2 regions of the Janthinobacterium sp. BJB304 genome follow, and region 1 is predicted to be linked to the other one. Evidence: predicted binding sites of a transcription regulator. Region 1 holds the regulator's gene; the other holds the start of a gene.
The links. Region 1 encodes FliA, which starts transcription of late flagellar genes. Its sites were predicted from a motif close to CTAAAGTTTNNNNNNNNNNNGCCGNTA; they were not measured.

Region 1 (11,844 bases):
AGCGGCAATTTCTACGGCCCCAGCGGCCAACCGATGGCAAACACGGCCAGCCGGCGCGTCGTCATCGGCTAAGCGCCTCCCGTCTTCCCCCAGCGCAGGCAACAGCAGCGACAGGCACAGCAATAAGCCATTGCTGCACGCCTGACGCCGTCCCGAACAGCGGCCCCATACCACGACCATCCTGCACATCACCGCCGCGGCGCCCCTCCAGGGAGGCTGCGGCAGAGCCGGCATGCCCGCATTCCCTCCACAACGCCGCACGCCAAAACAACAGCGCCCCCCCCCCCTTCACGCCCACACATTTGAGCACGCTCAAACTTGAGGGGAATGATGACTATATGCTAATCCCTAGCATACGCCGCACCAATACATGGTGGGACTTTCCTCGCCGACACGAACATCGTTCCCGCAGGCATAGCTAATCCATTGCACGCGTCCGGCTTGCGCTTTTGCGCTGCGCCATGACGCACACCACTTCAACTGCAAGTACACAGGAGCATGATATGAACTCTCTCTCAGTAACCAAGGCTGGCGCGGCGCTGCTGCTCGGCTGCACCCTGCTGGCGCCAGCCGCGCAGGCCGAGACGCAAGCCGTGTTCTACAACCATCTCGTATCGACGGCCGTGGTGGCCACGCCGCTGCTGGCGCAAGACACCTTGTTCGTCGACACCTTCACGACGGAGCGCGGCTCGCTGCTGCAAACAACCACGTTTACGGTCGGCAGCGGCGTGCAATCGTTCACGGGCAACGCCGCCTGGCTGGTCACGGGCGCCAGCGAATTCGGTCCCCGCCTGACTGGCGTCAACATCGACTTGTTCGACTCCAGCAACAACCTGGTGCAATCGGATACGTTCACCGGCGTACTGGGCAGCTTCGCCCATTCCACCTTCAGCGGACTGCTGGGAGCAGGCACCTACACCCTGGTGGCGACGGGCCTCGGCGTGCGTGATTCCGTGCTGGACATTTCCATCACCACGGCCGTGCCCGAACCGGAAACCTACGGCATGCTGCTGGCGGGACTGGGTCTGATCGGGTATAGCGTACGGCGCCGCAAGACGGCTGCCTGACCCGCACCCGGTGCCTGCAAGCACTGCCGTAGCTGGCAGACCTGGCGCCGGTGCGGCGACGCCATGCACGGACTGGCCATGCACGGACTGGCCTATGCACGGACTGGCTTATGCACGGGCCAGCCTATGCAGGGGCTGGTCTACGCACTCAACCGTGCGTGGGCCGGCCCGTATGCTGACGGAATTTCGCGGCGATGCCATTCGCCTTGATCAGGGCGGCGGCCTGCTGCTCGGGTGTCAACTCATTTTGCAGCCAGTGCCAGTAGCTGTCCTGGTAGGGATTGGTGGTGCCGGGCGTGAGGATGTCGTCGTAGACCATGCGCAGGGCCAGCAGGTAGCCATACGCTTGCGGCGCGTCTTTCTGCACCACATCGCCATCGCGCAGGTAGGCCATCATCAGGGTCGACACGCTGGTCAGTTCCGCCTCATCCGCCTGCGCCGTCAGCTGGGCGATGGCTTGCCGCTTCCATGCCTGCACCAGCGGATCATCGGGACGGTTGCGCAGCGCGCTGCGGTCGCCGAACGGGCCTTCCGACAGGAACAGGGTAGCCGCGCCCGGTACGCCGCCTTGCGCGGCAGTGGCCAGGTAGCCGAGGCGGTCCTCGCGCTGGCGCTGCGTCAGACCCGCGCACAGCTGCTGCTGGGCGGTTTTTTCTTCCACCGTCATCTCGCGCCCCAACTCGAATTCCATCCCCGGCAAGCGGTTTTCGCGCTGGAAGACGATGCAGTCGTCGATCAGGTTGTAGGCCGCATACGCGTCCTCCGGCTTGCCGCTGGCGCCCAGGCGTTCGAGCCGCTGTGCCAGGGACACGACAACGGGCGCGGCATCGGCGACCGAGGTGGCGTCGATATTCAAATACGACGCCAGGCTGCGTCCCGCCGGCGCGCTGGCGGCAGCGGTGGCGCCAGTGTCCGGCGCGCCGCCATCGGGTGCGGGCCAGTATACGAGCGCCAGCACTGCCGTGATGGCAGCGGCGATGGCAATACCGCTCAGTTTGCTGTTCATATGAGGTGGCGCATAAAAGGAAATGCACGTTACCACAGGCGCACGGCAGCAGGCCGCACGCCTCCGCACGCTCAGCCGCCGGCCTTTTTCGGCTGGTGGCCCAGCTTGGCCAGCGCCGCCATCACCGTTTCGACATGGTCGCCCTGCACTTCGATCACGCCATCCTTGACCGTGCCGCCCGAGCCGCATTGCGTGCGCAGCTGCTTGCCCAGCAGGGCCAGCGCGATGGCGTCCAGCGCCAAGCCCTTGACCACGGTCACGCTCTTGCCGCCGCGGCCCTTGGTCTGGCGCGACACGCGCACCACGCCATCGCCCGCCGGCGCCGTCTTGGCTTGCGCCTTGCACGCGCATTGCGCCAGCGGCTGGCGGCAGGCGGGACACATGCGGCCCGTTTCAGTGGAATAGACGAGACCGCCCAGGGAGCTGCTTTTCATGATGGAGAGATAATAGGTAGAAATAAAAGAAAGATGGCCGCGCTTGTAGCAAGCGGCGGCGTTCAGTTGGCGGGAACCGGTGCCGGCGCCACAGGCGCCGTCGGCACTTCCGTCACCGTTTCCGGGATGCCCGAGAGGATCGTCACGGCGACCCGGCGGTTGCGCGCGCGCCCTTCCGGGGTTTCGTTGGGCGCCACCGGGATATTGTCGGCGTGGCCCACCGCCGTCAGGCGCGACGCCTGCACGCCGCTGGCGATGAACAGGCGCACCACGGCGCTGGCGCGCGCGGCCGACAATTCCCAGTTCGAGGCAAAATTGGAATTGCTGATCGGCTGCACGTCCGTATGCCCTTCCACCTGCACGTCGTGCGTGTCATCCTTGAGCAGCACGGCGACGGCGCGCAGGGCCTGGTCCGATTCCGCCGTCAGGCGCGCCGCGCCCGGGTCGAACAGCACGCTGGCATTGATTTCCACGCTCACGCCGCGGCTCGTCTGCGTGACCCGCACCTTGCCTTCCTTGACCAGCGGCGCCAAGGTGGACGTGAGGTCCTGCGCCAGGCGCGTCATGTGTTCGCGCTCGCGGCGGATCGCTTCCGTGCGGCGTTTCAGGGCGGGATTCGGCAACGGGATCGCCTGCGGCGCTTCCATGATGATGGGCGGCGCGCCCTTTTCCAGGCTGAAGGCCTGGCCGATGGCATTCTGGAAGACGCGGTACTTGCCTTCGTTGACTTGCGAAATCGCGTACATCACGACGAAGAACGCGAACAACAAAGTGATGAAGTCGGCGTACGAAATCAGCCAGCGGTCCTGGTTGTCCGGTTCCTCGTCATACTTCCTGCGCGCGCGCCGCATCATGATCAGTGCTCGTGCAGCAGGCTGGACACGCGCTCTTCGATGATGCGCGTATGGTCGCCCGTGGCGATGTCGTACAGCACGGCGGCCGTGATTTCATACTGCAGCACGCGGCGCGAGACGATGGCCTTGAGCTTGTTCGCCACCGGCAGGAACAGCAGATTGGCCAGGCCCACGCCATAGATGGTGGAAACAAAAGCCACGGCGATGCCGCTGCCCAGTTTGCTCGGGTCGGTGAGGTTTTCCATCACGTGGATCAGGCCCAGCACGGCGCCCAGGATGCCGATGGTGGGAGAATAGCCGGCCGCCGATTCCCACACCTTGACGGCCTGGCGCTCGGCCATTTCGTAGGCGGAAATTTCCACGTCGAGCAGCTGGCGCAGCTTGTCGGGCGCGATGCCGTCGACGATCATGCGCAAGCCCTTGGCGTTGAAGCGATCAGCCGTGTTTTCCATCAGCCGCTCGAGCGCCAGCGGGCCGTCGCGGCGCGCCGTCAGGCTCCATTGACCGATGTCGCGCGCCAGCGCGGCGCGCGTGTCGGCGGGCGGCAGGAAGACCCAGCGCAGCATTTCCAGGCCGCGCACGAAGGTGCGCAACCGCGTCTGCAGCAGCACGGCGCCGAAGGTGCCGATGATGACGATGGCGAAGGCGGCCGGCTGCAGCAGGGAGGCCATCTTGCCGCCTTCCAGTGCCTGGCCGACCAGCAGGCCCGCCAGCGCCAGCGCCAGCCCGATTACGCTGGACCAGTCCACGCCTGCTCCCTCAAGGTTGCGCGCAGGCGCGCGACGGCCTGGGTATGCAGCTGCGAGACACGCGATTCGGATACGCCCATCACCGCGCCGATCTCCTTCAGGTTCAGCTCTTCTTCGTAATACAGGCCCATGAGTATTTTCTCGCGTGGTGGCAGCGCGTCGATGGCATCGATCACGGATTGCCGGAAATCGGTATCGAGCAGGGAACGCAAGGGGTCGCTGTCCTCGTCCACGCAGTGGCGGTCGAGGAAGCTGTCATTGCCGTCCGGGTCATGAAAGTCTTCGTAATACACGAGCTGGTGGCCGCCGCCGTCGCCCAGCATTTCCTGGTAGTCGGCCAGCGACATCTTGAGCAGCTTCGCCACTTCCGATTCCGTCGGCGGATGGCCGAGGCGCTGCTGCAAGGTGCTCATCGCCTCTTCGATCTTGCGCATGTTCTGGCGCATGCTGCGCGGCAGCCAGTCGCTGGTGCGCAATTCGTCGAGCATGGCGCCGCGGATGCGCAGCACGGCATAGGTCTCGAACTGCGCGCCATGCGTCTCTTCATAGCGGCTTATGGCATCGAGCAGGCCGATCATGCCGGCCTGGATCAGGTCATCGACCTCGACCGAAGGCGGCAATTTCGCCTTCATATGGTGCGCCAGACGCTTCACCAGCGGAATGTGCTCCGTCAGCAAATAGTCCTTGTTCGATTTCCCTTTGACCGTGTACATAGGCTGCTTATTGTTTTCTCATCTTATCTGGTGCTGCGGTTCGATTCAGGCGCTGAACTGGTGCGGGCTCCCCGTCTGGTACAAGGTGCCGCCAAGCACCGGCGCCGCCGAACGGGCCAGCCGCTCGGCCAGTCCGCGAAACGCCACCGAGGCGCCCGCCAGCGGAAACGCATCGACCACGCTGCGGCCCAGGCGCGCCGCGCGGTGCAGATATTCATCGGCAGGCACCGAACCCATCGAGGTCAGCTTCACGGCCAGGTAGCGGCTCGCCGCCTGTGCCATATTATCGTATACCACTTTTGCCTCGGATTCGGAAGCGCCCGTGACGAGAATGCCGAACGGGCGGCGTCCCAGTTCCTGGCTCAGGCGCTTGATCAGGCAGTAGGCCGCCTTGATCGAAGTGGCGCTGGTCGACACTTGCACCACGATATCCGACGAGGCCATCAAGGGCACGGGGAAGCAATCGCCCTCGTCGGCCACGACGCCGTCGACCAGCACGATGCCGCTCTGGCGCGCCAGCACCTCGAAGGTCTTGCCCAGGCGGCGCAGTTCGTCCTCGCCCGCATAGTCCATGCTGTCCATCAGGTGGTTGCGCGCGCCCAGGCTGGCCACGCCGAAGCCTTGCGGCACCTGATGGATGACCTGGTTCAGGCCGCACTGCTGGCGCGCCACGTCGCGCAGGCTGGCGCCGTGCGCCAGTCCCAGCCGTGCAGCCACGCCATCGCTGCCGCCGCTGGCGTCAAGCAGCAGCACGTCATTGCCGCCATAGGCGAGCGAAGCGCCCAGGTTGACCAGCATGGCGCCCTTGTCGTCCTGCGGCGTGGCCGAGAGGAACGTCATGACGCGCGGCTGCGGGCCGGCCAGCATGCGGCGCAAGCCCTCGGCCTGGTCGAAATCGAAATTAGCCAAGGTGCACCCCGCGCGCTTCATTGTTGCGGGCGGCCGCCTGCGCCATCAGGAGCGGCAGTTCGGCGTCGGAAAACTGCGTGGCCGCCGAGTCGCGCTTGAGCTTGAAGGCGCGGTCGATCAGGTAGCCGCGGTCGGCCAGGTACAGGTCTTCCGGCACGCGCTGGCCGTTCGACACATAAAACAGGTTCAGCTTCTGGCGGATCACCACGTCGAGCACGTTGCCGATCGACGCCGCTTCATCGAGCTTGGTCATGATGCAGCCGGCCAGGCCGCTGCCCTGGTAGGCGCGCACCACTTCGTTCAGCGTTTCCTGCGTCGCCGTCGAGTTCAGGCACAGCAAACGCTTCACGTCGGCGCCGGCGCCCGACAGCATGGCCACCTGTTCCGTCACCATCTGGTCGCGCTGGCTCACGCCCACGGTATCGATCAGCACCGTGTGCTTGTTCTTGAGTTCCTTCAGGGCGATGCGCAAGTCCGCTTCGTCCTTCACCGAATGCACCATCACGCCGAGGATCTTGCCGTAGATGCGCAGCTGTTCGTGCGCGCCGATACGGTAGGCGTCCGTGGTGATCAGGGCCAGCTTTTCCGGGCCGTGGCGCATCACGCAGCGGGCCGCCAGCTTGGCCGTGCTGGTGGTCTTGCCGACACCGGTCGGGCCGACCAGCGCGAACACGCCGCCCTGCTCCAGCATGGCGTCTTCATTGGCGACCGTGTTCAGGTTGCGGCTCAGGACGGTCTTGATCCAGCGCATGCTTTGCGCGCCGTCGAGGCCGGCGGGCAGCTTGTCGATCAGGTAGCGCGCCAGGCTGGCCGAGAAGCCGGCCGCCAGCATTTCGCGCAGCACGACGGCTTTTTGCGGCTCGCGCTGCTGCGTCGAACCCCACGAAATTTCCGCCAGCTGGGTTTCCATCATGCCGCGCATGGCGCGGATTTCATTCATCATGCCGCTCATCTCGGCGGCGGCGTTTTCCTTGACGTGCGCCAGCGCGCTGGCCATCATCTGCTGCATGCGGGCCATGTCCACTGGCTCGCCGGCTGCCTGGCGCGGCGCGGCAGGACGGGGCGCGGCCGGGCGCTGGGCCGGGGCGGCCGGACGCTGCGGCGTGGCGAACTGGGTCTGCAACTGGGGACGGGGCTGGGCCATTTCGGACGCGGCCGGCGGCGACGCCAGCGAAGCGGCATCGTCATTGGCCAGCGCAAGGATTTCCACCACGCCATCGGTCTGGCGGTTCGACAGGATCACGGCGTCGGGACCCAATGCTTCGCGCACCTTGCGCAGCGCATCGCGCGACGAGGCGCCCGTAAATTTCTTCACATTCATGACCGGCCTCCCAAGGCGGGGGTGGCGCAATATTGGCTGAACTGTGTGACCATCATCGACTCCTGTTGCTTGGGTGCTGTCTTCCACATGGACACAGATCACCCGGACAGTTTCTATTATTAGCGATGCTTGCAGGAAATGATCGAAGGAACAGGACGGGAAAGTACCCGTTATTCAGTTTGCCGGCAGGAAATTGATGTTTATTTGACCAAAAGCAAGGGCCGAGAAGCTGGGGTCAGACCCCCACTAACGCTAACGACATCTGGGGTCAGACGGGGACGCCGAGTCCCCCTCGCACGTTGGCGATGACCTTCATGTTGGCGGTGTTGAGGGTCTGACCCCGGCATTAACTATGTCAACTACTGCGCCCCCACCAGCGCCGTAACGCGGATCGTCTTGGTTTCCGGCACTTCCGCATGCGACAGCACTTTGAGCTGCGGCAAGGCGCGGCGCAGGAAGCGCGACAGCAGGGCGCGCAGCGGCGCCGGCACCAGCAGCACGGGCGTCAGGCCCAGCGCTTCCTGCTGCTGCGCGGCCAGGCCCGCCTGGTGGGCAATGGTATCGGCCAGGCCCGGCTCGATGCCGGCGCCGTCGCCGCCATTGCCCATCGCCTGCATCAGCAGGCGCTCCAGGCGGCTGTCAAGGGTCATCACGGACAACTCGGCCGCACCGGGGAACAGCTGCTGCACGATGGCGCGGCCCAGCGAGACGCGCACCAGCGCCGTCAGGTCGTTCGGGTCTTGCGTATGGACCGTATGCTCGGCCAGGGTTTCGATGATGGTGCGCATGTCGCGGATGTGCACGCCCTCGGCCAGCAGGTTCTGCAGCACTTTCTGCAGGGTCGACAGCGACAGCATCTTCGGCACCAGGTCTTCCACCAGGCGCGGCGCATCCTTGCCCAGGTGGTCGAGCAGCGACTGTACTTCCGCGCGGCCCAGCAGCTCGGACGCATGCGAGGTGATCAGGTGATTCAAGTGCGTGGCCACCACGGTGCCCGCATCGACGACCGTGTAGCCCATCGATTGGGCCTGGTCGCGCAGGCTGGCGTCGATCCAGGTGGCAGGCAAGCCGAACGCGGGGTCGCTCGTGGCCAGGCCCGGCAAGGTGCCGCTGGCCATGCCGGGATTGATCGCCAGGAACTGGCCGTTGAACGCTTCGCCCACGCCCACTTCCACGCCCTTGAGGGTGATGCGGTAGGCGGACGGCTTCAATTCCAGGTTGTCGCGGATATGCACGGGCGGCGCCAGAAAGCCCACTTCCTGGGCAAATTTCTTGCGGATGCCTTTGATGCGCTTGAGCAATTCGCCGCCCTGCGTCTTGTCGACCAGGGGGATCAAACGGTAGCCCACTTCCAGGCCCAGGGTGTCGACGGGCATGATGTCTTGCCAGCTGGCTTCTTCCTGCTCGGGCGCCACCGTGGCTGGCGGCGCTTCGGCCGGCTTTTCGGCCGCCGCTTTTTCCTGCGTGCGTTTCTTGCTGATCAAATACGCGGAGCCGGCCAGCAGCGAGGCCAGCAGGATGAAGACCATGTTCGGCATGCCGGGGATCAGGCCCATGCCACCGATGATGCCGGCGGTAATGTACAGCACTTGTGGTTTTGCAAACAATTGCCCCACCAGCTGGGTGCCGATGTCCTGTTCGCTGGCCACGCGCGAGACGACGATACCGGCCGCCGTGGAAATGATCAGCGAAGGAATCTGCGCCACCAGGCCGTCACCGATGGCCAGCAGGGTGTAGTTTTTCAGTGCATCGGCAAAGCCCATGTCATGCTGCAGCAAGCCCACCAGCAGGCCGCCGACGATATTGATGACGGTGACCATGATGCCGGCAATGGCGTCGCCGCGCACGTATTTGCTGGCACCGTCCATGGCGCCGTAGAATTCCGCTTCCTGCGCCACTTCCGTGCGGCGGCGGCGCGCTTCATCTTCGCCGATCAGGCCGGCGTTCAGGTCGGCATCGATGGCCATCTGCTTACCCGGCATGGCGTCCAGCGCGAAGCGGGCACCCACCTCGGCGATACGGCCCGCACCCTTGGTCACGACGGTAAAGTTGATGATCGTCAAAATGATAAACACCACGATACCGACCGTGTAGTTGCCGCCAATCAAGAAGTGACCGAACGCTTCGATCACTTTACCGGCCGCGTCGGCGCCCGTATGGCCTTCCGTCAGCACGACGCGCGTGGACGCCACGTTCAGCGACAGGCGCAGCATGGTCGACACAAGCAGGATGGTCGGGAACGCCATGAAGTCGAGCGGCTTGACCGTGTACAGCGCCGTCAGCAGCACGATGATGGACAGCGCGATATTAAAGCTGAAGAAAATGTCGAGGATGAAGGCAGGCAGCGGCAACACCATCATCGCCAGCAGCATGATGATGATGATCGGTGCGGCGACACCCTTGCTGGCGCTGCCTTTCAATCCGCTGAGCCAGGCTGGCATGGTCAGGCCGTTCATGGTGTGCTTCCTTTATTCTTGTCTGCCGCGTCTGCTGCGGGTTTGGTCTGCGATGCGGGGTCGAGCGGGTCGAGCTCGGGCGGCACGTCGAGTTTTTTCGGCTTGTCGGGGCGCTCGCCATGGCCGCTGCCGTAGCTGCGCAGCTGGAACACGTAGGCCAGTACTTCGGCCACGGCGCCGTACAGCGCCTCGGGAATCTCGTCGCCGATGTCCGTGTGCTTGTACAGCGCGCGCGCCAGGGCGGGCGCTTCCAGGATGGCGACCTTGTGTTCGCCCGCCAGTTCGCGGATCTTCGCCGCCACTTCGTCGATGCCCTTGGCCACCACCTGCGGCGCGCCGCGCGAATTCTCGCCATACTTCAAGGCCACGGCGTAGTGGGTAGGATTGGTCACCACCACGTCGGCCGTCGGCACGTCGGCCATCATGCGGCGGCGCGACATTTCGTGCTGCATCTGGCGTATCTTCGCCTTGATTTGCGGATTGCCGTCCGACTCCTTCGCCTCTTGCTTGACTTCCTGCAAGGACATTTTCATCTTGTTGGCGTAGTGCCACATCTGGTACGGACCATCGATGGCGGCGATCAAGCCCAGCGCGCCGACGATCAGCAGGAAGGCCGTGATCAGCAGACTGATCAGATGGGCCGAACCGGCGCGCAAGGATTCCACCGACAGGCCCAGCACGGCATCCTTTTGATGCTGCATCACCATCCAGGCGACGACGCCGACGACGAGGGTCTTGGCGATGGCCTTGAGCAGCTCCACCAGCGCATTCTTCGAAAACATATTGCCCAGGCCGCGAATCGGGTTGAGCTTGCCAAAATTGGGGGTGAACGCCTTGGAACTGAACAGCCAGCCGCCCACCAGCACGGGCGACGCGAGGGCGACGAGCATGATGGCCGCGGCGTACGGCAGGCAGGTCAGCAGAACGGAACCCACGTCGTAGCCGATGCGCAACATCATCGCGTCGGGATTGAGGATTTGCTCCCGGTCCAGGGTCAGCCCGGAAACCATGACAGCCGTCAGCCGCCGCACGATGGCGTCGCCGGCAAACCACAGACAGCAGCCGGACGCCATCAACACCGTAAACGTGGCCACTTCACGCGATCGCGGAACGTCGCCTTCCTCACGCGCCTGCTCGAGGCGCTTCGGTGACGCGGCTTCGGTCTTTTCTGCGTCGCTGTCTTCCGACATCAATCAACTCCGGTGAAGTCCTGCAGCCTGGCTAGGCGCAATACGGACTGGGCATGACGCATTATCGGTTCAATCAGCACAACGCCATCAAGGGAAAAGGGGGGCGAATCCCCTGCTTTTCCTTTGCCTGAATGAAACAAGGCGCCCCAGGCGCCCATTTCAGAGGGGACCGAAAAATGGTCAGGACAAGGCGCAGCCCCGAAGACAGTACGAATAGTACGGCGAGGGGCTGCAACGCAGTCATGGCCATTTTCTCGGGGCTCCTAACGATTTTTTCGTGCTTCGGCCTGTTTCACGGTCTGCTCGATGGCGCCAAACAGGGACTTGCCGTCATCGCCCAGCATTTCCAAACGAACAACATCACCAAACAGCAAGTACGGCGTGCTGGCGACGCCATCGGCGATCATCTCCTGGTTACGTCGCTCAACGATGCTGGAAAATCCCTTCTTGATCTCCTTGTTGGCGATGCCGCCCGCGCTGACCACGCTGCCGGCGCGCGCGTTGCGCGTCTGGCACAGATGGGCGAGCAATTGCGGGTAATTGAACGCCATGTCGGCGCCCGCGTGGGGCTGGCCCGTCAACTTGCCGTTCAGGCTGCAACGCAAGGCGTAATGCACCTTGCCGCCGCGCCAGGCGTCGCCCAGCTCGTCTGGCGTGATGGCGACGGGCGAGCACGCCATCGCCGGTTTCGCCTGCAGGAAGCCGTAGCCGCTCGCCTGCTCGTCCGGCGCCAGGTTGCGCAGGGTGACGTCGTTGACCAGCATCAACAGCTTGATGTTCAGGTGCGCCTGGTCGGGCGTCGAGCCCATGGCCACGTCGTCCGTGATGGCGGCGATGCCCGCTTCGTAATCGATACCCCACTGCTCGTGCGCCAGGGTGATGTCGTCATGGGCGCCGAGGAAATCGTCGCTGGCGCCCTGGTACATGCGCGGCGATTCGCGCAGATTGGCGGGTGCGTCAACGCCAGCGGCCTTGCAGGCCCGCTCGATCTGCTGCAGATAAGAAGCGCCGGCCACGCGCAAACTGCTGCGCGGCAAAGGCGCCATGCAGTTGGCGGGATCGAACTCGAAGGCGCGATGGCCGCGGCCGCTATTGATGGTCTGGTACAGCAAGTCCAGCTGGGGCGCGATGAAACTCCAGTCGTC
Region 2 (11,844 bases), on a different contig from region 1:
TGCGGGCCGATGGCCTGGCGGGCCCGAAAACATATATACGCCTGATGCAGCTGGGTGACAATGCGGAGCCGCGCCTGAGCAGCGCGGCTCCTGCCGTGGCGGCGCCCGCTGCGACGGCGATGGTGGCGGGGAAATAAGATGTCCTACATACTTGAAGCACTGAAAAAATCGCAGGCCGAGCGCCAACTGGGCGAGTTGCCCTCGATCCACGCACCGCAAGTGCAGCTGCACGATGCGGCCGCGTCCGGCGCTGGGCGGCGCGCGCCCGTCTGGCTGGCGCTGGGCGGCGTGACGGTGGCCGTGGCAGCCGTCCTGCTGTTCTGGCAGCCCTGGCAGGCAGGCACGGCTGCACCTGCGGCCGCTCCTGCCGTGCTGGCCCAGGCTGTGCCCGCTCCGCTGCCGGCAATCGTCCCGCCGGCAGTCCCTGTCCCTGTACCTGTATCCGCGCCGGCCCCCGTCACGCAAGTCGCGCCCGTGCCGCCTGCGGCCACGGCCGCGCCCGTGCACCATGCCAGGCCTGTGGCGGAACCGAAGCAGGAAACGCCAGGCCAGGCGCTTCCCGTCGTCCCGGCTCCGGCTCCGGCCGTGCCCCCGCCCGCAGCCGAAGATGCCGTGCCCGGCATGCGTGACCTGCCCGAGCCGATACAGCGGCAAATCCCCCCGGTCGCCATCGGCGGCTATATCTACTCGAAAAATCCGGCCGATCGTTTATTGTTGATCGACAAGGTCCTGCGCCACGAAGGCGAGGAACTGGCGCCCGGCCTGGTGCTGGAAAAATTGCAGCCGAAAGCGGCCATCTTCAGTTTCAAGGGCTACCGCTACCGCGTGCCGTATTGAGTTGTTGTGCATCAAGGCCGGACCCACATAGCTGAACCATACTGGCCTGGCCTGGTCGAACCAGGGTCGCTGCGACCGTGTGCGCGGCCGGGGGGAGGTCGCATGATTGCTGCTGCCGGTGAGGGTGTGCTTGATGCGGATGCGCCGGGAAACCTGGCGCGCATCGACCATATCGTCGTGCTGATGATGGAAAACCGTTCGTTCGACCACATGCTCGGCTACCTGAGCCTGGAAGGCGGGCGCGCCGACATCGACGGCTTGCAGGCCAGCCATGCCAACGTGCATGCGGGCGTGCGCTATCCCGTGCACCATTTGCGGCGCACGGCCTTCGGCCCGCAGCAAGACCCGTCGCATACGGGCACGTCGGTGGCGCAGCAATTGCAAAACAATAATGGCGGCTTTGTCGACGACTATGCGCAAACGCATCCGGGCGACCCCGACATCGACCTGGTAATGGGCTATTACAATGGGGCCGACCTGCCCATGTACGATTTCCTGGCACAGCAGTTCTGCGTCTGCGACCGCTGCTACAGCTCCGTTCCTGGCGCCACCTGGCCCAACCGCCTGTATGCGATCAGCGGCAAGGCGGCCGGCAGCCGCGACAGCAAGCGCGTGCCCCTGTACACGAACAAATCCTTCGTGCGCCACCTCGACCGCGCCCAGGTCAGCTGGAAATTTTATTCCGCCTGGAAGCCCTGGAGCCTGGCGCTGACGGACGACCATTACCGTTCGTCCGAGCTGTACGAACCGTTCGGATCGAGCGCGCGCCGCTATGGTTTCATCGGCGATGCGCTGGCGGGCGCCTTGCCCTCGGTCAGCTGGATCGATCCGCATTTCTTTGAAAACGACGACCACCCGCCGGCCGACATCCGCGCCGGCCAGGCGCTGGTGGCGCAGGTCTACCAGGCCCTGTCGCGCGGCCCCGCCTGGGCGCGCACCTTGCTGATCCTCAGTTATGACGAGCACGGCGGCTTTTTCGACCATGTGCCGCCTGGCCCCGCCATCGACGACGACCCTGCGTTTCGTCAGTACGGCGTACGCGTGCCCATGCTGCTGGTGTCGCCGCTGATCGCGCCGGGCAGCGTCAGCCACGAGGTATACGATCACACGTCGATCATCAAAACCATCCTGCAGCGCTTTGGCCGCGCCGCCGATGGCAGCTTGCCCCAGATGGGCGCGCGCGTGGCGGCCGCCAGCGGCCTGGGCGCCGTGCTGACCCTGGCGCAAGCCCGTGCTGCGCCCGCCGTGCCCGCCGCCTTAGTGGCGCAGCGCGCCGCCTGGGAGGCCGATGTGCGGGCGCAGGATTTCGCCCCGCCGCCGCCCGCTTGCCAGCCTGATGGCGAGCTGGCCGCCGCTGTCGCCGTCCCCTTCCAGTCCGATGCCGAGGCGGGCGCGATCGCCGCCCACCGGCAATTGGCGCGCACGGCCAGGAATGCACATGCGCTAAATGGCAAAGCAGCGGGCAAACCAGCGGGCAAACCAGCGGGTAAAACGGCGGGCGCGGCAGCGCCGAAGTCGTCGGGCCGGCGCCGTCGGCGGGGCGGCAAGCCGGCGCCTCTTGCCGCCGGGAATGGCGAAAAACCTGGAGTCGCGTGACTTGGGTGAAGAGCTGGACGATGCGCCGGGTCTGCGTCGGCGGTCGCGCCCGTGGGGCTGCGTATAATCATTCCTTCTCAATCAAGGAGTGACCATGCACGATGCGATGCCCCCACACCCGGTACTCGGTGTGATCGGCCGTTCCGGCAGCGGCAAGACGACCCTGCTGGAATTTGTGGTGAAGGAACTGGCGGCGCGCGGCTTGCGCGTCAACCTGGTCAAGCACAGCCACCATGACCTGGCGCTGGAACCGCCGCAAAAAGACAGCGCCCGCCTGCGCATGGCGGGGGCGGCGGAGGTGCTGGTGGCGTCGCCGTATCGTTTTGCCATCGTGCATGAGCTGCGCGGGGCTCCCGAGCCGAGCCTGGCGCAGCAATTGGCCCGCATGGGGCCGGCAGACCTGACCCTGGTCGAGGGTTTCAAGACGGACCCGATTCCCAAGCTGGAAGTGTTCCGTCCGGAAGTAGGGCAGGCGCCCCTGTATCCGCATGACCCGCATGTGATCGCCGTCGCCTCCGACAGTCCGGCGCCGGCCGACTTGCGCGAGGGCGTGCAATGGCTGGACTTGAATGCCCGCGAGCACGTGCTGGTCTGGTTGCTGCACAGGCTGGAAAAATAAGCTAAAGGTTTGCCGGCGGCATCCGTTAACAAGAGTAGAACCTCATTGGAGAAACGTATGGACGTCGGAAGCATTGCTCAACTGTCAACCACGATGGCGGAGACAGGCACGCGGCAAGCCGTTGGCTTGACTGTCCTGAAAAAAGCCCAGGATATCCAAAGCTCGACCGCCACCGCCTTGCTGGCAGCGTTGCCACCGGTACAGTCGGCGCCGAGTCTGCCGGCTCATCTCGGTAACCGCATCAACACGACAGCCTGAGCGCGGTCCCGCGGCGCCAGTCCGGCGCTCGCCATAGATACGCCCACACCACCGTCATCGACGGTGGCGCGTGGGCGTTTTTGTCTGTCGTTTCGCCGTCCTTTTCGCCTTCCTCCCGTCTCCGTTCGCCATGATCCGGCCGATTCAGTAGAATGACGTCCATCACTTCGTGCTGCTCATGGCGCAGCCCGGGGCGTGCCCACTTTACTTTGACCCATGCAAGAGGAATCCCCATGAACAAACGTCAAGCTCTCATCGCCGCCGCCCTCGCGGGCCTCTGTGCCGGTACTTCCGTCAATGCGGCCGCCCACGATGGCCCCGCCCCCGGCGATAAGGAAAAATGCTATGGCGTGGCCAAGGCGGGGCAGAACGATTGCGCTTCGTCCGACGGTGCGCATTCCTGCGCGGGCCAGGCGGAGGCGGACAACCTGCCCACGGAATGGGCGTATGTCGCCAAGGGGACGTGCGAACAGGCGGGCGGTTCCGTCAAGCCCATCAAGGCCGGCAAGGCGGCAAAACCGGCCACGCAGCCGTAAACGTCCGCCGCCTGCCCATGCCGCCGCCCATTCAGGCGCTTGCCGGCGTCGGCCTGCGCGCCGCGCACTACCGCGACTTTCTGGCGCGCCGGCCCAAGGTCGGCTGGCTGGAAGTGCACACTGAAAATTATCTGCAGCCGTCGGGCTGGGATAACCATGTGCTGCAGACTCTGCGCCAGGATTACCCCATCAGCCTGCATGGGGTGGGCCTCGGCCTGGGATCCGCGCGCGGCTTTTCCGAGAGTCATTTGCAGCGCGTGCGCAGCGTGGTCGAGCGTATCGAACCTTCCCTCGTGTCGGAGCACCTGAGCTGGGGCGCCGTGGCGCAGCAGCAACTCAACGATCTGTTGCCGCTGGCCTTGAATGGCGCCGCCCTCGATTTACTGTGTGCAAGAGTGGGGAGGGTGCAGGATATGCTGAAAAGGCCGATCTTGCTGGAGAATGTCTCCACTTGCCTGCGTTTTGCCGACGATGCCATGAGCGAGGCGCAATTCCTGGCGGAACTGGCGCGCCGCAGCGGTTGCGGGCTGCTGCTCGATATCAATAACCTGTATGTGAACCAGTGCAACCACGGCGAGGACGCCATGCTTGCGATGCAAGCCATCGCGCCGGGCAGCGTGGGCGAACTGCACCTGGGCGGCCATCTGCTGACGCCGCACGCCGTGATCGACCACCATGGCGCCGCCGTGGCCGATCCCGTCTGGGAGCTATATGCGGCCGCCTTGCAGCGCTTTGGCGCCATTCCCACCCTCGTCGAATGGGACACGGATTTGCCGCCGCTCGATATCCTGCTGGGCGAAGCGGACAAGGCGCAAGCCATGCTGGCGCGCCATGCGCCGCAAACCCCATCATGGCATGCAGCGTCGCCGCCATCCGCGCCGCTACCCGCGTCGCTTGACGCGCTGGCCGCTGGCCAGCAGGCATTTGCCATAGCCTTGCTCGATACCGGGGCAACATTGCCATCGTTCGCGGGCGAGGCGGTGCCGCAGCGTTTCGCGCTGTACCGCGGCAACTTGAGCGCCACCTGGCGCCGTACCCTGGGCCACGCCTATCCCGTCGTGCTGGCGCTGGTGGGCGAGGATTTCTTTGGCGGCCTGGCGCGCGCGTATGGCCGGCAGATGCCATCCGATAGCGCCGATTTGAACTACTTTGGCGCCCGTTTCGCCGATTTTCTGGCGGCTTTTCCACCCGTGGCCGCATTGCCCTACCTGCCGGACATGGCGCGCCTGGAATGGGCCTTGCACCTGGCCCATTACGCGGCCGATGCGCAGGCACTGGCGCCCGAGTCGCTGGCCGCCCTGCATCCCGATCAACTGGAAGCGCGGCGTTTTACCTTGCATCCCGCTTGCACCTTGCTCGCGTCCGACTGGCGGGTGGCGGCCTTGTGGCAGGCGCATCAGGAGGAGGACGGTTCGGGGATGTTTCCGCAAGATATGCAGGTGGCGAGCTGGGCACTGGTCTGCCGGCCGCGCTGGAAAGCGCAGTTGCTGGTGCTCGATGCGGCTGCGCATGCCGCCTTGCAAGCCTTGCAGCAGGGGCAAACGTTCGGCGCCGCGCTCGATGCGGCGTTCGAGCTGGACCCGGCCTTCGACCTGGCTGCGCACCTGCGCCAGTGGCTGGCGCATGCGGTGCTGGCAGCGTGACGGTTTATTCGAAGGCCCGCAGCAGTCGCGCTTCGCCCGTCTGATCGCGGTACAGGGCATTCGCGGCCAGGGTGGCGTCCATCATGCGCGTGACTTGCTCTTCTTCAAAGCGGGCCAGTTCGGCCGTGGCCGCGACGAGGGCCAGTTGCAGCCTAGCGCGCGCGCTCTGGTACAGGCTGCTGGTGTATTTGTCTGTGTTACGCAGTAATTCTTCCGCGTTTTCTATTACCTGGCGCAAGTCGCCGATCAGGCGTTCCTGGCTGCGCGTACCTTGTTCGGGATGGTCCATGGCGCTTCCCTTCTGCAATCGATATTTATCTGACAATAACGACGTGTCGCAGCTTGACTTGGGCAGCCGGGCTGGCAGGAGTGCTGGCTGGACGCATGGGGCCGCTTTCGCGCCCCATGCCGGCATCAAACGGGAGCGACGACCGTGATACGGATATCGCCCACGCTGACGACCTGGCCGGCGCGGATCTTGGCGGTCTTGCGCAATTCCTTCTTGCCATCGACCTTCACCACGCCGCTATCGACCATGACCTTGCCTGCACCACCGCTGTCGCACAAGCCGACCAGCTTGAGCAGCTGGTTCAGCTCGATGAACTCGGATGTTAAATCAAAGCTTACTTTTTGCATTGTATCCCTTATTGCAATGATGTGTTTTCAACACTTGATGACGACCTCAACTAATCCATAGTTTACCTGAAGCCGCCAGCAATGCAGGGTGTAAGTCAGCTTTTGTTGGGCCGCGTCATCTCCAGCGGCACGATCCATGCGCCGAATTGCTCTTCCGTCACAAAGCCCAGGGCCAGCGCCGCTTCCTTCAAGGTCGTGCCTTCGTGCTGGGCTTGCTTGGCGATTTGCGCCGCCTTGTCATAGCCGATGTGCGGCGCCAGCGCCGTGACCAGCATCAAGGAGCGTTCCATCAGTTCGGCGATGCGTGCGCGGTTCGGCGCGATGCCGTGGGCGCAATGCTCGTCGAAGCTGCGCATGCCGTCGCCGAGCAGGCGCGCGCTTTGCAGGAAGTTGTGTGCAATCAAGGGCTTGAAGACGTTCAACTCGAAATTGCCCGAGGCGCCGCCCACCGTGATGGCCACATCGTTGCCGAAGACCTGGCAGCACAGCATGGTCAGCGCTTCGCACTGGGTGGGATTGACCTTGCCCGGCATGATGGAGCTGCCCGGCTCGTTTTCGGGGATCGTGATTTCGCCGAGGCCGGAACGGGGGCCGGACGCCATCCAGCGCACGTCGTTGGCGATTTTCATCAAGGCCGTGGCCAGGGTTTTGAGGGCGCCATGGGCGGCCACCAGCGCGTCGTGGGCGGCCAGCGCGGCAAACTTGTTGCTGGCCGTTTCGAATGGCTGGCCCGTCAGGCGCGCCAGTTCGGCGGCGATGCGGCCGGCAAATTCCACGTGGGCATTCAAGCCCGTGCCCACGGCCGTGCCGCCGGCGGCCAGCTGCAGCAGCGGCGGCAACGCTGCCGTAATGATGTGCTCGGCAAAGTCCAGCTGCGCCACGTAGCCGGAAAATTCCTGGCCCAGGGTCAGCGGGGTCGCGTCCTGCAAATGCGTGCGGCCGATCTTGACGATGTCGGCAAATTCCGTGGCTTTCGCATCCAGGGTGGCGCGCAGCTGGCGCAGCGGCGGCAAGACCGTGTTGGCGACGGCCAGCGCGGCGGCCACGTGGATGGCGGTGGGGAAAATGTCGTTCGAGGACTGGCCCAGGTTGACGTCGTCGTTCGGGTGCAGCAGGCGCTCGGCGCCGCGCAAGCCGCCGATCAGCTCGGAACCGCGGTTGGCCAGCACTTCGTTCATGTTCATATTGCTTTGCGTGCCGGACCCTGTTTGCCAGACGGCCAGCGGGAATTCTGCGTCGTGCTTGCCAGCCAGCACTTCGTCGGCCGCCTGCGTGATGGCGATGGCTTTCTTGCCATCCAGTAATCCCAGGTCCAGGTTGACGTGGGCGGCCGCGCGCTTGACGGTGGCCAGGGCGGCGATCAGTTCGGGCGGCATCTTTTCCGTGGAGATATGGAAATGCTCGAGCGAGCGCTGCGTTTGCGCTCCCCACAGCCGGTCGGCGGGTACGTCGATCGGGCCGAAACTGTCGCGTTCGATTCTGCTACTCATGGCATCCCTTTCATCGATGGAGGTGGATCGAGTGTACTCCAGACGTCAAAAAGGCACAGGATGATGCTGTATTGCATCATTTTTGCCCTGGCCCATCTATATTTTTGCGATTTCCTGCCGTTAAAGACAGGCGAGTCCCTATTATTTATCCTGTTATCAAAGCGATCAGTCCATGCAGAGCAGCATCCTTCCCCGTTGGTCTTTGATCGCGTGCGCCGCCGCCAGCCTGGCCTTGCCGCCCGTCATGGCGGCCGAACTGGGCGACATGGCGGTGCTGTCGCACGTGGGCCAGCCCCTGCTGGCCGAGCTCGAACTGACGGCCCTGGCGCCCGAGGAGGCCAATGGCGTGACCGTGCGCCTGGCTTCGCCCGATGTGTACCGCGGTGGCGGCATCGGCATGGATCCTGCCCTGCAAACCTTGACGATCGGCCCGTTTGAGCGCGGTGGACGCCATTATGTGCGCGTGGCCACGCGGCAAGCGATCCAGGCGGGGCATGTGCACCTGTATTTATTGCTGGGCAATGGCAGTGGCGCCGTCGTGCGCCTGGGTACCTTGTGGCTGACGCCGGCGCCGCCCGCCGCCGTACCCGTCAGTGCGCCAGCCAGGCCAGCTATTCCGTTGCCCGCGCCGGTCTCCACGCCTGTGCCGTTGCCACGCGCCGTACCCGTCGCGCCGTCGCCCGACGCCGCCGCGCTGGCGGCCCGCGCGCGGGCCGAGGGCCTCGTGCGTCCGGCGCGCGTGTTCGTGCCGCCGCCCGCCGCACCCAAACTGGCCGCTCCCGCGCTGCCGCGCCGCGCCGCAGCGCCCGTGGCCGCCTGCGCGCCGCAGGCGGAGACGGGGCAGGCGGCAGCGTGCGTGGGGCTGGACGAGAAAAACACGGCCCTGACTGAAAAGCTGGGCGAACTGGAAGGCAAGATCGGCGTCTTGCAAAAGGCGCTGGCCCTGCCTGCAGCCGCCGTGCCGCCCGCCGCCGCGCCGGCCGTGGCGGAAGCGCCCCATGCGAAACCGAAGCCCCTGCACGCGGCGCCGGCAGTCGACAAGGAAAAAAAATCGGGCGGCATGCTGTGGCTCGGTATCGGCACCCTGGTCTTCCTGCTGCTGACGGCGCTCATCGTGTACATCGTGCGCAAGCGCAGGCAAGCGGCGGGGCCGGGCGCGCCGTCGAAATACTGGGTCTTGCTGCGCAAGCCGTTCGGCCGCAGGAAGAAGGATGTGCCCGTCTTGACTGAGGCGGTGGAAGAAGGGGCGGCGGCCGAACCGGAAGTGGAGCCGGAGCCGTTCTCGCGTTAATGCTGCCGCAAGGCGCTGCCGCAAGGCCGCCCACAATTTGATATAAAAAAAGATATTGAAAAAATACATGGAAACGCTTGCCAAGCACGTTGCCTGTTTCTTAAAGATGGTGCTATGATGAATTCAGTGGACTTGCTCTACGACAAAACAGCCCCAGCCTGGCGCAGTCACCAACGATAGTGTGGCGCGGCAAACCAGGTGTAGCGTTGCATAAACGCCTGGGTCTGGAAGCGGTTCGCGATGCCGACGATGTGCTCGCGAACGCCGGATGCAACCGGCAGCGAGGCGACGCCAGGAGATACCTGGGGCTCGCCTTCCAAATTCCCCCCGCCTTGCCTTTTTTGAGCGCCGCAGATGGCGCTCCCTCGCATGGCGGCAGACGTAAAAAAAGCACCCGCGGGTGCTTTTGTCGTTTCTGGCGCGGCAAGCTTCTTACATGCGGGCGCGCGAACCTGGCATGGCGTTCGACAGCTGGGTCATCCACGGTTCCGTGATGGCGCGGATTTCGCGGTCATTGGCCAGGATTTGCTTGAGCAAGTCGATCTTGCGCAGGCGCGAGGCGCCGGCCAGGGCAGGCGCCTTGCCCGTCATGGTCGCGCTGGCGGCGCTGGCGCACTGGTTTTCCAGGGTATCCAAGCCATCCCAGTCGCTCGAACGTGCGGCCACGACCATTTGATTGGTCATTCCTGCAATATTTTCATACATCGAGAGAACGTCGTTGGAGGTCATGAGCACACCCGTAACTAGTGAATGGATTACCGCTTGTCTAGATTAACGGCGGGTCCAACGGGAACTTGAGGGGGTTTTTGAAAAAAAAGTGGAAATAATTTGGATGTTTTTTTGCGGGCAGCCGGCATGCCCGCAAACCCGCATGCCTGCTCGGTTGGCGATGCGGGCAACGGCCAGCTTACTTGACGAGTTCTTCCAGGCCCGCGCTCAGTTCGGCAAGCGGCGGCATCCTGTCGACCAGCACGGAGGGCGGCAAACCGAGCGCTTCGGCTACCGCGTTGGGATAGCAGGCGATGATTTCTTCATTGCTCAGCTGGTTTTCATCGATGCGCGCGCGCCAGGCGGCCAGGTGGATGATGGCGGCCAGGCGGTTCAACGGTGGCTTGGCCAGCGGAGCGGGGAAGGCGGCGATGGCCTCGGCAAAGGCGGGTGGAAACTTCCAGCGGCGCGCCAGTTCGGCGCCCACCTGCGCATAATCGTAGCCCAGCGACACCCGCTCCGCGTCGAGCCGGCGCGCGTCGAGCGGCGGGGCGATCTTGTCGAGCTGCATGGCTTGCTCGGGCATGGCGGCATGGATCACCAGTTGTCCGATCGCATGCATCATGCCGATGGTGAAAGCCTGGTCCTGGTTGTCGCCCGTCTGCTTCGCGATCCAGCGGGCAGATACGGCGCTGTGCAGGCTGTAGCGCCAGAATTGCGGCAAATTCAGGCCCGGCACGGCCTTGAAACCGCTGACGAGGCCCGAGCTGATGACGAGGGTGCGCACGGTCACAAAACCCAGCATCAGCACGGCGTCTTCCACCGTGCCGATGCTGCGCGACACATGGTAATAGGCTGAGTTGGCCAGCCGCAGCAGCTTGGCGCTCAAGGCCGGGTCCGCTCCCAGCTTGCGCGCGATGTCTTCGGTGGCGATGGCGGGGTTGTCGAAACTGCGCACCAGTTCATCGACGATCTTCGGGGCGGCAGGCAGGGCGTGGGGATGCTGGAACAGCGCTTCCAGTTGCATGGCAATCTCCTTGGCGTTCGTGCGGTGCGGGATGCGGTCGTACCACTATATGCTGATTTTTTGTCCGCATGCAAAAAAGTTAGGGGATGCTTTTTCGCCCCAAAAAGGCAGGATTTTCAGGTTATGATTTTGGCTATTACATCGAAAGGATCGCCATGCACGGTTTGCGTTTTTCCTGGTCCCGGACGCCAGTCCAGGCCGCCATCATCCTCGCCCTGGCCGGCGTTTCGCTGACCGGTTTGCCTGCCCGGGCGCATGACCAGCAAGGGGCCGCCAGCGCCGCCGCCCCCGCTGTCGCGCAGGCCTTGCCCGGTGACGATTTCTACGATTACGTGAATGGCGACTGGCTGCGCGCCACGGAAATTCCCACCGACCGCAGCAGCTGGGGCTCGTTCGCCATGCTGGCCAACGCCACCAACGAGCGCATCATCGGCCTCGTCGAAGGTCTGGCGGCGGCGCCGCAGGCGGATGCATCGGCGCGCCAGGTCAGCGATTTTTACCGTTCCTGGATGGATGAAGCGGCTATCGAAGCGAAAGGCTGGGCGCCGATCAAGCCGCTGCTCAAGAAGATCGACGGCATACGCGACCAGGCAGGGCTGGCCCGCGCGCTGGGCAAGAGCCTGCGCGCCGACGTCGACCCGCTCAACGCCACCAATTTTTATACGGAAAACCTGTTCGGCCTGTGGGTCGCGCAAGACTTGAACGACACCACGCGCAATGTGGCCTACCTGCTGCAGGGCGGACTGGGCTTGCCCGACCGCGCGTTCTACCAAAGCGACAGCGCGCGCATGCAGGGCTTGCGCGCGGGCTACCAGGCGCATATCGCCGCCATGCTCAAGCAGGCCGGCTACCGCGATGCGCCGGCCCGCGCCGCGCGCGTGTTTGCGCTGGAACAGCAAATTGCGGCAAGTCACGCCAGCCGCGAGGATTCGGCCGATGTCGCCAAGGGCAATAATGCCTGGCGCGCCGCCGACTTCGCCAGCAAGGCGCCTGGCCTGGACTGGAAAGCCTTCTTCGAAGCGGCAGGGCTGGGCCGGCAGAACGATTTCATCGTCTGGCATCCGACGGCCATGACGGGCAGCGCCGCGCTGGTGGCGAGCGTGCCGCTGGCCACGTGGAAAGATTTCCTCGCCTTCCACGCGGTCAACCATTTCAGCACGATCTTGCCGAAGGCGGCCGCCGACCAGCGCTTCGCCTTCTATG

Region 2: a site for FliA is predicted at 9,679-9,705, ahead of CSQ95_RS18540 (flagellar protein FliT). Genes of this name have one in related genera too.

Annotation. Positions count from the first base shown of each region.
Region 1 is NZ_PDZN01000004.1:153,691-165,534, reverse strand. It holds gene CSQ95_RS06425 (flagella synthesis protein FlgN) at 1-72, shown strand, start outside; gene CSQ95_RS29615 (FxDxF family PEP-CTERM protein) at 504-1,067, shown strand; gene CSQ95_RS06415 (hypothetical protein) at 1,216-2,073, opposite strand; gene CSQ95_RS06410 (translation initiation factor Sui1) at 2,145-2,507, opposite strand; gene motD (flagellar motor protein MotD) at 2,570-3,358, opposite strand; gene CSQ95_RS06400 (flagellar motor protein) at 3,364-4,110, opposite strand; gene CSQ95_RS06395 (RNA polymerase sigma factor FliA) at 4,092-4,823, opposite strand; gene CSQ95_RS06390 (antiactivator of flagellar biosynthesis FleN protein) at 4,869-5,732, opposite strand; gene flhF (flagellar biosynthesis protein FlhF) at 5,725-7,053, opposite strand; gene flhA (flagellar biosynthesis protein FlhA) at 7,413-9,509, opposite strand; gene flhB (flagellar biosynthesis protein FlhB) at 9,506-10,699, opposite strand; gene CSQ95_RS06370 (fumarylacetoacetate hydrolase family protein) at 10,963-11,844, opposite strand, start outside.
Region 2 is NZ_PDZN01000015.1:130,372-142,215, forward strand. It holds gene CSQ95_RS18485 (ExeA family protein) at 1-137, shown strand, start outside; gene CSQ95_RS18490 (general secretion pathway protein GspB) at 139-837, shown strand; gene CSQ95_RS18495 (alkaline phosphatase family protein) at 940-2,433, shown strand; gene mobB (molybdopterin-guanine dinucleotide biosynthesis protein B) at 2,528-3,052, shown strand; gene CSQ95_RS18505 (YjfB family protein) at 3,110-3,310, shown strand; gene CSQ95_RS18510 (DUF2282 domain-containing protein) at 3,544-3,846, shown strand; gene CSQ95_RS18515 (DUF692 family multinuclear iron-containing protein) at 3,864-5,489, shown strand; gene CSQ95_RS18520 (hypothetical protein) at 5,494-5,778, opposite strand; gene CSQ95_RS18525 (RNA-binding S4 domain-containing protein) at 5,904-6,125, opposite strand; gene fumC (class II fumarate hydratase) at 6,221-7,615, opposite strand; gene CSQ95_RS18535 (FimV family protein) at 7,788-8,906, shown strand; gene CSQ95_RS18540 (flagellar protein FliT) at 9,339-9,635, opposite strand; gene CSQ95_RS18545 (HDOD domain-containing protein) at 9,814-10,641, opposite strand; gene CSQ95_RS18550 (M13 family metallopeptidase) at 10,797-11,844, shown strand, end outside.